Regions from separate parts of the Virgibacillus byunsanensis genome, predicted to be linked through region 2. Evidence: riboswitches for the same ligand, from Rfam matches in the RefSeq annotation. Region 2 holds a riboswitch; each other region holds the start of a gene.
What was found. A riboswitch is a leader RNA that binds a small molecule or an ion and turns the genes downstream of it on or off. The one in region 2 is predicted to bind cyclic di-GMP.
Positions count from the first base shown of each region.

Region 1 (5,444 bases), on a different contig from region 2:
GCATTATTTGCTAAGGGGAAGAGAGCGGGAATATGGATTATTATAATAGATTCGATTTTAACTTTTTTGATGTATGCTAATGTTGTTTTTTACCGATTTAACAGTGACTTTATTACGATTCCGACACTGATGCAAACTAGTAATTTTGGTAGTGTTGGTGGTAGTATTGCAGATTTAACAAAAGTTCATGATCTGTTGTATACGCTTGATATACTGTTATTGCTTGTCTTATTTATTAAGCTGCGATCCAATTGGTCTATGGAAAGAATGCAATTGCGTAAACCGTTAGTTATTTTATGTACAGGTGTTATTGCATTTACGATTAATCTTGGGCTTGCTGAAGCGGATCGTCCACAGTTGTTAGAGCGTACTTTTGACCGTAATTATGTGGTGAAATATCTGGGAACTTATAACTTTATTATTTATGACGCGATTCAAAGTGCCCAGTCGTCGACACAACGTGTATTAGCAGATAGTGATGATATTACAGTAGTTGAGAACTATACGAAAAATAAATTTGCCGAGCCAAATGAAGAATATTTTGGTAAAGGAAAAGGAAAAAATGTGATTAAGATCCACCTGGAATCATTCCAGTCTTTCTTAATTGATTATGAATTACATGGAGAGGAAGTAACTCCGTTTATTAATTCGCTTGTGAATGATAAAAGTAAGGACTTTACGTATTTTGATAACTTTTTCCATCAGACAGAACAAGGGAAAACGGCTGATGCCGAGTTGACAACAGATACGTCTCTGTATGGCTTGCCTCAAGGGGCTGCATTTGTAACGAATGGAGATAATACTTTTCAGGCGTTACCTGCTATTTTGAACCAGCAGCAGGGTCATACTAGTGCTGTATTCCATGGTGATGATAAATCGTTCTGGAATCGGGATGAGGTTTATAAATATATGGGTATTGATGAGTTCTATGACTCTAGTTATTATGATATGAGCTATGGAAATGTTATCAATTATGGCTTGAAAGATAAGCCGTTTTTTGAAGAATCCATGCCAATTCTAGAAGATATGGAAGAACCATTTTACGCGCATATGATGACTTTGACACATCACCATCCTTATTTGATTGATGAAGAGGATGCGACAATAGAACCTGCCGGAACGGGTGATGGTTCTGTAGACCGTTATTTCCAAACGGCCCGTTATTTGGATGAGTCTCTGGAGCAATTCTTTAAGGACTTAAAGGAATCAGGCTTATATGAGGACTCGATCATTATGATATATGGGGACCATTATGGTATTTCGGATAACCATAACCGGGCCATGAGTGAGATTATTGGCGAGGAGATTACGCCTAAGAAAAACGCTGATTTACAGCGTGTTCCATTTATAATTCGTGTTCCTGGTATGGAAGGTCAAGGTACTAATCATGAGTATTCTAGCTTAATCGATGTCATGCCAACGATGCTGCATTTAATGGGTATTGATGCACAGGATTATATCCAGTTCGGTACAGATATGTTTTCTGAAGACCATAAAGGTTTCGTCCCTTTCCGTAGTGGTGAGTTTATGACAGAGGATTACAGTTACGTTAACGATACGTTTTATGATAGTGAAACAGATGAAGAAATAGAAGAACCAACAGAAGAGATGAAGAAACAGAAAGAACAAGTGATGCATGAGCTTGAACTTTCAGACCAAGTGTTACTTGGAGACCTTCTACGTTTCTATACACCTAATGAAGAATGGGAGCCTGTTGATCCTAAGCAATATTTCTACGGTAAAGAGAAAAACGAAAATAACTAATATCTTAAAAGTGCTGACATGAATGTGTCAGTACTTTTTTTGGTAGTAAAGAAAGTATCTACAGAAACGGCGACGTCCAGTGCAAGCACCCAGACACTCAGGACATAGCAGTTCGACTCACACTACGCGATCTGCATATGCTTGTCGTGTCTTCAAGGCATTTGCACTTTTGTTGGCAGGTAAGAAAGTATAAAACTTCCTTATCTGCATAAGTGCAACTAGGCCATTCGCTATAAAGGCTTGGCGAATGCCAAGTTTTCTAATGAGGAATTTGTACTCACTTGTTAAACTTTTTGCCCTTTCTTGTCGATATAAAGGAATGAAACTTAACTAAATAGGAAAGAAAAAGGCAAACTATTTGAAAGAATAGGACGCAAAGCTTAGGGTCTAAGGTTATATAACTATGATCGCCTAGTTACCAGTTTAAGATTTTTGTATGTGTCTTTTAATGGCAGTTCCAAAAAGGGAATTGTCTTTTTTAGTAGATTAGGAAAGTATAAAACTTTCTTATCTACATAAGTGCAACTAAGGCTTTCACCATTAAGGCTTGGTGATAAGGCAAATTTTCTAGTAAAAGGGGGCTAATAGATGGATAAAACATCGATAATTGGGGTCTTAGTAGGGTTTATTGCAATTGGTTTAGGTATGGTATTGAAAGGTGTCGGGTTTGGGGCTTTACTAAATCCTGCAGCTATTCTAATTATTTTTTTAGGAACTGCTGCATCTGTTTGTATTGCTTTTCCTATGAGCACACTTAAAAATGTACCTGCACTGTTCAAGATAATTTTTAAGGAAGATAAAAGCAATAATATTAAGGATATTATTACAATGTTTACAAAATGGGCGGACATAACTAGGAGAGAGGGGATATTGGCGCTTGAAAGTGAAATGGATGATGTAACGGATACGTATTTAACTTCAGGGGTTCAGTTGGTCGTAGATGGACAATCGTCAGATTTTATTCAAGACGTAATGCTAGAAAAAATTGATGCAATGGAAGAAAGGCACTATAAAGGCATTTCTATTTTTACGCAGGCTGGTACATATGCTCCCACGTTAGGTGTTTTAGGGGCAGTTATTGGATTAATTGCCGCACTTGGTAATATGAGTGATTTAGATAAGTTAGGAAGTGCTATATCTGCTGCTTTTATTGCGACTTTATTTGGGATTTTTACTGGTTATGTTTTATGGCATCCATTTGCAAATAAATTAAAAGAGAAATCGAAACAAGAGGTATTATTGAAACAGATTATGTTAGAAGGACTTCTTTCGATAACGAATGGTGATTCTCCACAAGTCATTAAGGATAAATTAGGTTCTTATTTACCTTCAAAAGAGTTGGAAATGATGGTTGAGGAGGAAGTTGATGAGAAAAAAGAAACAGCGTAAAGATTCTCATATTGATGAAACCTGGTTATTGCCTTATTCAGACATGCTAACCCTTTTAGTGGCATTATTCATTATTTTATTTGCAATGAGTGAGATAGACACACAAAAGTATAAAGAACTTACCAGGGTATTTAATAATGAATTTTCAGGTGGAGACGGGATCTTAGAAGAAGGCTTGAACCCTGTTGAATCACCTGATGATGTTATTGTGGAGTTAGAGGAAGGGGAAAATGAAGAAGACGAAGAAATAACTGATGGTGAAAAAGAACTTATCAAATTAGAAGATCTCCAATCACAAATAAATGATTATATTTCAGAAAATAATTTGTCCGAAGTATTAGGAACAAAATTAACGGGTGAGGGATTATTTATTACGATTATGAATGACATTTCCTTTGATTCGGGAAGTGCAATCGTTAAACAAGAAGGGATTCAGATTGCAAAAGAAATATCTAATTTTCTTTATACAGATCCTGCAAACGAAATTGTGATAAGTGGTCACACGGATGATGTTCCGATACGTAACGATGAATTTTCATCAAACTGGGAATTAAGTGTTATGCGGGCAGTTAACTTTATGAGTCTCATTCTTGACAATGACGATCTCGATCCTAGAGATTTTGGTGCTAAAGGTTTTGGAGAATATAATCCTGTTGTACCTAACAATAACGAGGAAAATAGAGCAATAAATCGACGAGTAGAAGTTCTGGTACTACCTAACTATGATATAAAACCAAGTGATGAGAATAGGGAGTAACGGATTTATAAGGAGAGTGTTTTTTATGTCTGTGACCTTACAAGAGAGAAGCAAGTACATAAAAGATATACTGAATGGTACATTTACATCTTTAAAGACGGTAGTACCAATTAATCATAATGTCTCTAAGCCAAAACTATTGGAAAACCATTTAGCTATTCCGTTTGGTGTACTTATTCGTATTACTGGTGATATAAAGGGAAAATTGATATTGGCTGGAAATTCAACTATGTTTGCCTCCATTGGGGAAACCATGTTTGGTATGACATTAAAAGGAGAGCAGTAATCATCTTTTAGTGGTGAACTAACAAACATGGTTGCAGGTGGTTTATCTATCAATGTTGCCAAAAATGATAGTAATATAGTTATTACTTCTCCAACTATCATAGAGGATAATACGATGTTATTGACGTATGAAAAAGCGCTCCATGTCGCCGTGGAATTGGAAAAAGTTGGTGAAATGGAAATTTACTTCATTTTAGCAGATAGGAAAGGATAAAACTTTCCTACTGCATAAGTGCAACTAAGGCTTTCACCACAAGGTTTTGCGATAAGCCAAGTTTTCAAATATTAACATTTAATATAACCTAATTATAAACACAATTCAGAAAAGTAGAACAAACTGTTGATAATTTTAAAAAATGTAGTATATAATTAAACTAAGCTCCTTATCACCTCTAGATATCATTATATACATACATGAAGTTAATTCCTTTTTAGATGAAAGCGCTAACAACAAGGAGCGAAAAAAGATAAAGAAAGGGGTAATATGATGAGCAGATCAAAATTAGTCGGACTTATTACGTTAATGTTAAGTATGGTACTAGTTCTTGCTGCATGTGGTGGTGGGGGAAAGAATATTGCAATTGGACCTCCTGCTAGTGAGACGAACTCGGTTTCTAAACAGATTTTGGAGGCTTATGGTTTGGGTGAAGATGATTACAGTGCATATCAGGAGGGCTTTGGAGATGCAGCTGATGGTGTACAGGATGGGAATATTGATGTTTCGATTGGTATTCTAGGTCTGCCAGCTGGTAGTATTGAAAGTTTACAAGCTTCTGCTGGTGATGTGAAGATGCTGGAGCTCTCTGATGAAGCAATTTCTTATATGGAGGAAAATTCGGGGTATCAGCGTTATACCATTACGCAGGATATGTATGATTTTCTGGATTCCGATATAGAGACCATTACTGCCTATGCAGTATTAATGGGAAATACGGATACGATAGATGAAGAACTAGGTTATGAGCTTGCTAGAATTATGGTGGAATATGCTGATGAAAATACACACGCTCAATCCATGCATATGACGTTGGAGAATGCACTTCAAGGTGCGAAAGGATTACCGATTCACCCTGGTGCAAAGCGCTATTATGAGGAACAGGGCTTAACGGTTGATAATCCGGTTGCTGAACTAACGGCTGATGAAGGTAGTCGTAAGGAAGAGTTTATTTTAGGAACAGGTAGCCAAGGAGGTACGTATTATCCACTTGGTGGGGAGATGGCGAACATCTGGAAAAACCATATTGATGGG
Region 1 is NZ_JBHTKJ010000003.1:25,022-30,465, reverse strand. Features, by position in the region: gene ACFQ3N_RS01280 (LTA synthase family protein) at 1-1,764, shown strand, start outside; cyclic di-GMP riboswitch class I at 2,103-2,187, shown strand; gene motA (flagellar motor stator protein MotA) at 2,353-3,153, shown strand; gene motB (flagellar motor protein MotB) at 3,131-3,910, shown strand; gene ACFQ3N_RS01265 (hypothetical protein) at 3,936-4,196, shown strand; gene ACFQ3N_RS01260 (hypothetical protein) at 4,224-4,409, shown strand; gene ACFQ3N_RS01255 (TAXI family TRAP transporter solute-binding subunit) at 4,683-5,444, shown strand, end outside.
Region 1: linked by a shared signal. The riboswitch ahead of motA (flagellar motor stator protein MotA) and the one ahead of ACFQ3N_RS16655 (YolD-like family protein) in region 2 are both predicted to bind cyclic di-GMP.

Region 2 (5,444 bases):
TTGTGGGTTTTCTAGACGAACATGCTCCATTAATTGATGAAGTGCTGTTCGATGTTTTTCTTTCTCTGTTGCAATGGAAAGTAACCCAGCTTCTTTCTTGATCACGATAATATCATCATCTTCATAAAGGATGGACATCCCGATTAAGGCACTTTCTTTTACTGCTTCCTTATTTTTTAAAATGGTCACTGTCTGTCCTGGTTCTAGGACATAATTGTGCTGTGTTTCAATATGGTCATCAATGGTAACCTGTCCACGTGTAAGAATGGATTTAACTGAATTCCGACTACGATTTGACATCGACTTTAATAAAAAAGGAAGTAATTCTGATTGTTCTTCCACTGTATATATAAGAGAGTTAGCTATTTTCTTGTTTGTTGTTCGATGTTTTTTAGGCATTTATTAAAACTCCTCTATTTAAAAAAATACTGCGTATACTTGTACTTAACATAAAGTTTATTTAATCTACATGCAAATCTAATCCTCATCCTTTACGTCAATATCTTCTGGAATAGGCTCATTGAGATAATCCTGAATCATTTTACGGTATTTCTCAACTTGCTCAAGATGTGTAGTAAACTGTTCCTTATTAACAAGGTACTGTTCACCATCGTAAATAGCACGAATGCGATTATTTACAATAAGTGCTTTAATTTTTGATTCTTCTGTAGATAAAAATTCCGCTGTTTCCTGTATACTTAGGTACATAATACAGTTCCTTTCGTGTTTATCATTACTATTATTTTATCATCAACGAATAAACTATACTAACAACAATGATCATCTCATGATAAAATTACTGTATTACAGATTAAACTTACAAGGAGTGGCACAATCATTGATACATAATTTGAAATTAGACAAACAAAACTTCCACGGATCTTTCAGCAAAGACTATCAATCTATCTTGACAATTGATTCAGGTGATTCTGTTCGATTAACAACACTGGATATTCAGTGGGGTTACTCTCCATCAAAGGGAAAAGAGCGAACGTTTTTTACCTCTAGGGAAAATGAAGAAAAACCTGGTCACCCCATAATTGGACCAATTGCAATACGGGGTGCAAAACCTGGTATGGTGCTAGAAGTTAAGTTGAATGACATTGTTCCTGGATGGTATGGACAAAACTGGTCTGGAGGATTCAAAAGCTGGCAAAATGAAAAGCTAGGCTTAACAGATACAGAGAAAATTCAACTTGACTGGGAGCTAAGTCCAACTACTATGGTAGGAAGTAGCCATATTGGTGAAAGGCAATTCCAGGTTGGCCTGCAACCATTTATGGGTTTAATGGGTGTAGCACCAGCAGAACCTGGCATCCACACAACAGCCCCGCCTCGCAATTGTGGTGGAAATATTGATTGTAAAGAGCTAGTACGAGGGAGCAGTCTATTTTTGCCGATCTCAGTTGATGAGGCATTATTTTCCGTTGGGGATGGACATGCTGCCCAAGGTGATGGTGAGGTCTCAGGAACTGCTATCGAATGTCCAATGGACTTGGTGGATATTACGTTAAACCTTAGAGATGATGTGAAATTAAATACACCAAGGGCAATGACACCTAGTGGATGGATAACATTTGGATTCCATGAAGATTTAAATGAAGCAACTGCTGTAGCGCTTGATGAAATGATCCTACTGATCCAACAATTCCACAACATAACTAAAAAAGAAGCAACCGCTTTAGCCAGTGCTACTGTTGATCTGCACATTACACAGGTTGTAAACGGTGTGAAAGGTGTACATGCGATCCTTCCACATGGTGCAATACGGTAAATAACAGAAACAGCTCTGGGAAACTGGAGCCGTTTTTGCTCCTTTATACACAGAACAAAGGCGCTGGAGCTGGACACGGCTTACACAGTCAATAATTATCTACAGGCTCCTCTAAAAAAGATTCGCATTGGATCGAATCTTGAAGCTCCCACATATTACGCAAATTTATATGTCTTTATGCCCACAACATCATCCATGTTAATATCAATTGTATTCTCACTTTCTATCTGAATAATCTGAAGTGTATTATCTACATGGGCTATCTTCCCAATGGCTATTTTAGGATTATGATATGCGTAGTATTTTACTTCTATTAATAAGTTTTCTCGAATAGCACGGACTAATGCACTGTTAATATTAAGTAATTGACCTTCATCTCTTACAAGATTTTTCTTATCAGAATTTCGTTGATAGGGTAAAAATAATACACTGTATCGCCTACTGTCCCCATGATAATTAAACATTTCTTCATTCCTCTTTTATTTAAATTAGTTGTTCTTAAGCCTCTCGCATCTATCTACATTTCATATAAACACCCTTCTTCATCATGTACGGAATTATACATAAAAATAGCCCACCAAAAATGGTGGACTTAATTTGTTAAATTATGTAGAAACATAATAAACTATTAATGTTTTATCCAACCTTTTTCGGCGACCCGGCGATCATAGTTCAAAAACTTTAGACCCGTGGCTTTGCGACCTTACTTTTCAATAAGTTTGCCATTTTCGTAGGTATTTATGATTATTGTAGGTAAATATAACTATACAACCTAACTTATATTATCAGTTTATAAAGCATTATTCAACACATACATTTACCGGCGTTAATCAACCTCTACATTACAATTAAATTCATAACCGTCATCTAAAAATATTTTCGAACTAAGGTTAGATAATGCAATTATTAATGAATATTAAGTACTCTCTAAAGGAATATGCAGCTTTGTGTAAACGACATTAACATCAGCTATAATGTTATATATTATTCTGAAAAACCCTAACTCCCTTAAAAGCTAATTTATTTATAATGTTACAAAATTTATCATTACAGTGTCACTTATACATGGAAGTTATCAATGGGGATTAAAGATAAAATGACTCCAGAACAATTCTGGAGTCATTTATCAGTTTCATCATAAAGACCTTATTATTATACTTTCCAATTTATGATTTTTAGTTCAAGTATAGTATTTGCCTTTGTGTTTAAATTTATAAGATTTTACTTAAGAATGATTGGGTCCTAGGATTTTGAGGGTTGTCAAAAATTTGTTGCGGATCCCCTTCTTCCATAATAATTCCTTCATCCATGAATAATACACGGTCTCCCACTTCCTTAGCAAAGCCCATTTCATGAGTAACTACAACCATAGTCATACCTTCTTCAGCTAAATCTTTCATTACTTCAAGAACATCTCCAACAAGTTCTGGGTCAAGAGCAGAAGTAGGCTCATCAAACAGCATAACTTTAGGATTCATAGCGAGTGATCTAGCAATAGCCACACGTTGTTTCTGCCCACCCGAAAGACTATCAGGATAATCATCTGCTTTATCAGACAATCCTACTTTATCGAGAAGTGGCAGGGCAACGTCTTTAGCTTCTTGTTCAGAAAGATTCTTCACCTTAGTTGGACCGAGCGTGATATTTTCTAAAACCGTTTTATGTGGAAATAGATTAAAATGTTGAAATACCATTCCTACTTGAGAACGTACTTCATTAATATTGACATTGGGATCCGTTAACATTTCACCGTCAATCGTAATTTCCCCTGCAGTTATATCCTCAAGAAGGTTGATGCACCTAAGGAAAGTACTTTTCCCAGAGCCCGAGGGCCCTATCACACACACCACTTCACTCTCATCTACTTTAGCGTCAATTCCTTTTAATACCTCTAAATCACCGAACGATTTGTGTAATTCTTTTACTGTAATCATTTAGACATCCAGCTTCCTTTCTAGTCTGTTTAAATAGAGTGCTGTTGGCACCGTGATACATAAGTAAAGTAAACAAACCATGACGAGTGTTTCAAATATTTCAAATGTAGTATTGTAATATTCTTTTGCCATAAACACGACATCGTGTACTACGATAACAGAAAATACGGATGTATCCTTTAAACTAATAATAAATTGGTTTCCAAGAGGGGGGATCATTCGCTTAAAAGCTTGAGGCCAAATAATATAACGCATTGTTTGATTTTCAGTTAACCCCATTGACCGTCCTGCTTCATGCTGCCCTTTATCAATAGAATATACGGCACCGCGGACAATTTCAGCAATATATGCACCGGCGTTAACTGCAATTGCAATAACACCTGCAGTAAAGGAAGTTATATTTAAGCCAATTAAATCTTCGGAAACACCATAATAAAGAAATAGTGCTTGTGCCAGTATCGGTGTCCCTCGAACAACCTCGACATAAACCGACCAAAACCCTCGAATAAATTTGTTTTTAGAGAGTTTCCCCAAACCAGCTAAGGATCCAATAATCATCCCAAAGAACAGACCAATAACTGTAATCATTACGGTAATTTTCAGGCCATCTATTAAAAATGGCAAACTTTGAACATATGCTGAATCCATAAACGTTGTATAGATCATTCTTCTAGATCTCTCCTTAATAAAACAGCGTAACAAGCAATGACTTGTTACGCTTGATTTTTAGTCTATTTAGTTGATTATTCTGTTTCAGGTGGTGCTGTACCGAACCACTTTTCATAGATCTCTGCATAAGTTCCATTTTCTTTTATCGCTGCTAACCCTTCATTAACTGGATCAACAAGGTCAGATCCCTCTGGTAATGCAATTCCATATGGTTGACCTTCTAGTACGTTACCTACTGTTTTTAATTCATCTGGAGCATTTTCTTTAATATAATACTGTACGTTTGGCAAATCATATAACACTGCGTCCAGACGTCCTCTTTCCAAATCCATATACGCAGTTACAATCTCTGGATATGCCTCAACCTCAGCATCCGTATTATCTTTTAAATAGTCGTTACTTGTAGACCCTTGACGTGCCCCAACTGTTAATCCACCTACATCTTCTATTGATTCAATATCAGAATCCGCAGGTACAGCAAGGATTAAACCAGAATCATAATACTTGTCTGAGAAATCGATGAACTCCTCGCGCTCCTCCGTAATAGAGATACCAGCGATACCTATATCATTTTTACTGGTTCGCATGGAAGCAAGTAACCCATCAAATTCCATTGTTTCAAATTCAATGTCAAACCCGGATTCTTCTGCGATAGCTTCGATTAATTCAATATCAAAACCTTCCATTTCACCTGTATCAGGGTTCTTATACTCAAACGGTTGGAAATTAGAATCGGTTGCAACTGAATAAGTTTCACCATCTCCATCGCCACCGCTTTCACTTGTTCCACAGGCCACAAGTACTCCAATAGAAATAATTGCAATAAGTAATAATGTTATTTTCTTTTTCACTTTCAAATTACCCCCTACTATTTTTATAACGTATTGTATAATTTTCTCACAGTATTCAAACTTTTCAAATTCATGTATACAACTATAATAGAGTATAAATTGTTATATATCAGCTTCTGCCTAATTGTGTCTATTTTCTTTTAAAATAACGCTGTTATACTACAAAATACTCCCAGACACGCAAAATTTAGTATATTTTTTTATGGAACAGAACTA
Region 2 is NZ_JBHTKJ010000053.1:49,218-54,661, forward strand. Features, by position in the region: gene ACFQ3N_RS16640 (RluA family pseudouridine synthase) at 1-399, opposite strand, end outside; gene ACFQ3N_RS16645 (excisionase family DNA-binding protein) at 478-708, opposite strand; gene ACFQ3N_RS16650 (acetamidase/formamidase family protein) at 839-1,774, shown strand; gene ACFQ3N_RS16655 (YolD-like family protein) at 1,930-2,238, opposite strand; cyclic di-GMP riboswitch class I at 2,424-2,508, opposite strand; gene ACFQ3N_RS16660 (amino acid ABC transporter ATP-binding protein) at 2,986-3,708, opposite strand; gene ACFQ3N_RS16665 (amino acid ABC transporter permease) at 3,709-4,374, opposite strand; gene ACFQ3N_RS16670 (transporter substrate-binding domain-containing protein) at 4,452-5,228, opposite strand.

Region 3 (5,444 bases), on a different contig from region 2:
GATATCACGCCCACTGTAGTTACCGTGTTCAATTAACCAATCTATGTCTTTGTAAAATTGATCAACTGCGTCATTTAGCGCACTTTCCGATGTTAAAGATTCATACGATGCTCTTGGTCCATTCTTATCATTATATTCTGTAAAGGGGCTTAACATTAGTGAAGGAACAAACGTGAACTGTCCAGCTTTTCCCTTACCTACATCAACCGCAGTAGTTTCGCCTCCAAAAACAGGCATTTGATAGATCTTAACGTCATAGTCAGCAAGCATTTCTCTTAATTCTTCTGGATCCATGCTTTCTTTAGTGGAAAAGTGTGCTTGAGCAACAAATCCGTCTTCTATCTTTTCGAGTTGACTCTTTACCGAACTGTCTGGTTCAGATTCATCATGTATAAAGCTCTCCCCCAATAAATCAGGTGCTACTGCGTAAGAAAACGTGTAATTATTATCGTATAAATATTTATCATCAAAATGGAATGTATAATTTACTTTACCAAACAGTCTTTTGTTTGCAGTTACTTCGCCAATCACTACTTCCCAATCCCCAACATTACGATATAGGGTTAAACTGGTGCTCTCTGTTAGAAGCGGACTGATTTCCGCTTCATTTTCCAGCCCAAACTTTTCCACAAATAAACCTGGGTGATGTGTCTCTACTAACGTTGAAACCAGGCGATTAAATTCGGCTTCTTTACCTGACATATCGTAATAAACACTTACTGGTATTATATAAAGTAAATAAAGAAATCCGATAATAAAAAGCGTTCGTAAAACAGTCAAACTAATGGAAAGCCGTGTACGCCAAACTAACTTTTTCGCACTTTTTTTATCCACTTGTTCTTCATTTTTTTCATCCCACTCTGTTAGAACGTCATCATTCTTCATACTCATAACCACCTTTTTTCTGTTGATCATAATATCGAAATTTCTCACGAGCACGGTGCAGTGTTACCTTTACCTGGCTTTCTGTTAGATTCATAGCAGTAGTTAATTCTTTATATGTAAACCCTTGAATTTCCCGCAAATAGATGATAGTCCTCATTCGTTCGGGAAGTTGCTTCATTACTGCTTCAAGCTCCTGTTGCCGCGTTTTTTTCTCGAATTGTAGTTCAGGATTACCTAAGTTACTGATCGATTCATGTTTTATTTGGATCTGTTCGATCATCTGCTGTTCCGATTTGGATTTCCTTGTCCAGTCAATAAATAGATTACGAGCCACCTTAAAAAGCCATGCTCTCGCCTGAATCATATCTTTGACCTGCAATGAAACCATCGCACGGTAAAACGTCTCCTGTAAAAGCTCCTCTGCTATTTGTTCATTCCTGCTCATTTGAAGCAAATATCGATAAAGTGGAAGCTGATACTGCTCAAACAACTTCGAAAATATGTACTTTTTAGAAACAGCTTCCACCTCCCTTTATATATATAGAAACGAAACAACACATTAATTGTTACAATAAATTTTAATTTTTAAGGCTGTTTTCTCAAAGATAGTTTTTTTGCCACAATAGATGTAAACTGCGACGTAACTTGATGTGACGGTTAACCTACCGCTACGGAAATACACTTCGCTTTCACCCATCCGGGTACAAGTGCGACATCTGCTTCGTTTCACTGCGCAGTGTCTTCTACCCGTGGGAGGCTGATGAGCCTCCTCGAGCTAACGCTCTGCGGGTCTCAACTAGGCCTCTGCTCCCACATAAGGAAAGCTACATAGCTAGACATCGCACGCAGAAAATCGGTTTGTATTTTCAAGGAGTCTACGTGTATTTCCTCCGCTGTTATTTCTGTTACTGTCGTGGGATTGTATTAGTATTAATAGAACCCCTTACCAGTCAGGGTGAGCGGAGGGCGGTGACTCCTGCGGGAACAGCACGTGTCTGAAGACACCGAAGCGGTGGTTTTCCGCATCGGAGGCTGAAGCCGTGCCCGCGGAAAGCATCCGCCCGTAGCGATCCCAGACGGCGACAATAGCACTCGTTCTTAGAAATAAGCCTAAAGTTACGTCGCAGGTTACATCAACTATGATGTTTAAAGAGTAGCTAAATTTATGAAATGATCTTGTGCTGGAGCTGGACGCTGCTTACACAGTCAATAAATTATCTACAGACTCCAGGTTTAATAAAGTACAAAGAAAACAGTGTATTCCACGCAGATGACAATAGAAAACCATCCAATCTTTAAACATGCGCAAGTGGACAAGAATGAAGGAAATACATATTATAATATTATACATTCCATATTAAGATGTTTGCTAAGATTGTAAACTGATCGAAGTTAGAATATATTAAACTAAAAAGGAGTTGAATATTATGGCAGATAAAGAGCAGGAGAAGAAAGAGCAAGAACGATTCACACAAACATTTGAACAGATTAACATAACTCATAACCCAAATGCTGATAAATCCGATAATAGAGAAGAATAATTTAAAGCATTATGAAAGAAAAAACAATTAATTAACAATGATTAATTCATTAGGAATGAAGCCTAGGATACAATTTACATTAAAAGCATCGGGGCATTTAACGTCCATATTACCATTCGTAAAACTAATACTTAGCTTTCTGTTAGATTCATAACAGTAGTTATTTCTGGTTATGCAAACATCTTCTGTAAATAGATAATCGCCCTTTTTCGTTCGGTGCCCTCCCTTTATGTATCGGTAAAGGTTACATTAAATTAGAAAAACAAAAAAACCGCTAGCATTTAGCTTAACGGTCTAGATCATGCTTAGTTATCTTGTTTACTACGCCATTTATTGAATTCGAGATATTCTTTAAACTGTTCCTTTGTTACCCCTGAATTCATTGCTTCTTGTACAATTTTCAACCACTCATTATCTAGTTCTTCAATTTCCATCAATTTATCTTCTCGAATCAGTTCGTTTACGGAAACATTTAGTACTTTACTAATTTTTTCGATAAACTGGATCGATGGATTGGTTTGAAGATTTCGTTCAATAGAACTTAGATATGATTTTGCTACACCAGCTTTTTCTGCCAATTCAGAGATTGACATCTTTTTATCTTGTCGTAATTGTTTTATTTTTTCACCGATCAAGTCCACACACCCTCTCTATTTAATGCGAATTATATCACAAAATGGTGTGTGGTTCTATATAGAGCACATAAAAAACCTAAAAATTTATTCACTTTTCTCTGTACCTGTTAAAAATAGGTGGACTTCCTCTACACTTAATCCTATTGTCTTCGCTTCTTTTACCAATTTAATCCACTCGTAATCAAGCCCAACATGATATACCGTTTTCTCCATACTTTCTCGTCCCCCATTTAGTTTCCAGGAAATCCAGCCATCATTGCTATGAAGCTTTAGACCTGTGACTTTGCGCCCCTACTTTTCAATAGGTATGCCTTTTTCTAAGAAAATATGATTATTTCATAAGACTATTATACTGGAAAATAAGCAAATTTTGGATGTCTTGTTTTGTCATTTCGCAACTAGTTTTGTAAAAATTCAAACATTTCATTATAAACTTTCTCTTTCTTGTTAAACTTGCTGTCTATCTAAAGTTTTAGTTTTCCTTTGTTTGATGGTGATTAGTGCCATACTGATTGCAAAAAGAATAAAACCTATTAATAGGAAATTAAATGTATTAGTTGCCGTATTTGGAAGTACTGCTCCATCTTTATTACTACCAACCATTCCGTCGTCACTTAGTTCATCATTAGATGATGCTTCCTCTATTTCCTCTGATCCCTTTGCATTGAAAGAAAAGTTAAATGTTGCATCTAAGCCTTGAAACGCATTTCCTAAGTGATCTGGAAATCGAACTGTAAGACTTAGCTCTTCTTCACTCGATGGAGCTAACTTCCTAGCTGGGATTTTTTCATATTCCGCAAGTTTTCCGTTATATAGCTCCTTGTTGTCATCACTAACTTCTAACATTAATTCATTGAACAATTTCTCTGATCCGCTATTCTCTATAGATATATGATACTCAAATTCCATTTCACCATTATTTTGTACATCAACAGTTCTTGGTGCCCAGTCTCCTGGTTTCATGTTATCTACATGAAATAAAACCTCTTCAGATAAAGTGTTAATTGATATTTTTTGTTTTTCTTCAGCAGTTACTGTCAAACTTGGCACAAATAAAGTAAATAAAACACTACTTACCATTATAAAAACAATTATTATCTTTCTCATAAGCATCTTCCTCAAAATAAGACTTAGATTTTCAAACGAGTTATTTAGCTTCGGCTATCTCTTTTGTATTCTTATTCTCTAGACCCCTAAGCGTACCCCACATCGTAATTACCGAATACCCAAATATCAACATACCAGGTAAAATTAATAATATGGCATTCCCTTGTGGTGACTGAGCAAAGTTGTTCAAATAACCAATATAAGGAATTGTAAAACCGCTATATACCGCTACTACATTTTCAGCTAACACAGGACTTGAGTCCACAGCATTGTTGTTGTCACCTTTTGTTGTATAAAGAACCCCATTATCAGTCGTAGTTGACTCTGTAATTCGGTGAGTAATTAATCTATTTTCTGTTTCCAGGAAGGTAATGACATCACCTTTTTGAAAGTTTACCCTCTCATCCCCTGAAACAGTGTTTACAGCAATAATGGATCCTGTTTGAATTCCCGGCTCCATCGAACCCGATAAAACTGTTTTCAGTTGATAGCCAAAAATTTCAGGTTCTTCTCCAGATAGTTTCGTAAAGACCACCATTAACGCCACACTTACAAGTAAAATCATAAGCACAGTTGTTATAAGACGGTTAGCCCATTTTAGGATTTTATCCCACCTCATCTTCATCACCGTCCTGTTCACTAGTTGGACCAGTGTACTCGTCTGTTTCACTTTCGTTTTCTTCCTGGTTAGTTGATTGATTCTCATCTACCTTTTCTGATGCATCTACTTCTTCATCAGTGGGTTCTACTGCTATTTCATTTGTAGATTCATTGGGTTGTTGTTCATCATTATTTTGGTGGCCTTTAGGGCAATTAACTTTGACCTTTTCACTCCACACTTTTTCCTCACCTGAATGCTCATTCGTTTGATAAGCCGAAAATCTATAAAACCCGTGATTATTTGCTTCAAAAGATAGTTTAGCTGTTTCTCCTATTTTCAATACATTAATAATTCCATCTCGATCTGACAGTTTCTCCATTTCTCCATCTTCTGGATTGCCTACTTTTGAATAATACACTTCATATTTACTATCACTTTGCATATCACCTTCACCAATATTTTTAATCTCTGTCTCTATTGTTTTAGGTCCAGGCTCACATGCATGATAATGATTCTGATTTCCCTTAAATGTAAATTCCAACCAGCTTCCATCCCTTTGCTCATGATCTGAACCCCAGGTACCTGCATAAATCTTGGAACTCGTATCTTCTGTGTCTGTGAAATAAGCAGTAGTATCAGAAGTTAAGAGTGCGATAGAAAAAAACATTAAATACC
Region 3 is NZ_JBHTKJ010000052.1:14,894-20,337, reverse strand. Features, by position in the region: gene ACFQ3N_RS16385 (anti sigma factor C-terminal domain-containing protein) at 1-885, opposite strand, end outside; gene ACFQ3N_RS16380 (RNA polymerase sigma factor) at 875-1,411, opposite strand; gene ACFQ3N_RS16375 (helix-turn-helix domain-containing protein) at 2,732-3,061, opposite strand; gene ACFQ3N_RS16370 (anti-repressor SinI family protein) at 3,146-3,274, opposite strand; cyclic di-GMP riboswitch class I at 3,299-3,383, opposite strand; gene ACFQ3N_RS16365 (LPXTG cell wall anchor domain-containing protein) at 3,509-4,168, opposite strand; gene sipW (signal peptidase I SipW) at 4,209-4,787, opposite strand; gene tapA (amyloid fiber anchoring/assembly protein TapA) at 4,774-5,444, opposite strand, start outside.
Region 3: linked by a shared signal. The riboswitch ahead of ACFQ3N_RS16370 (anti-repressor SinI family protein) and the one ahead of ACFQ3N_RS16655 (YolD-like family protein) in region 2 are both predicted to bind cyclic di-GMP.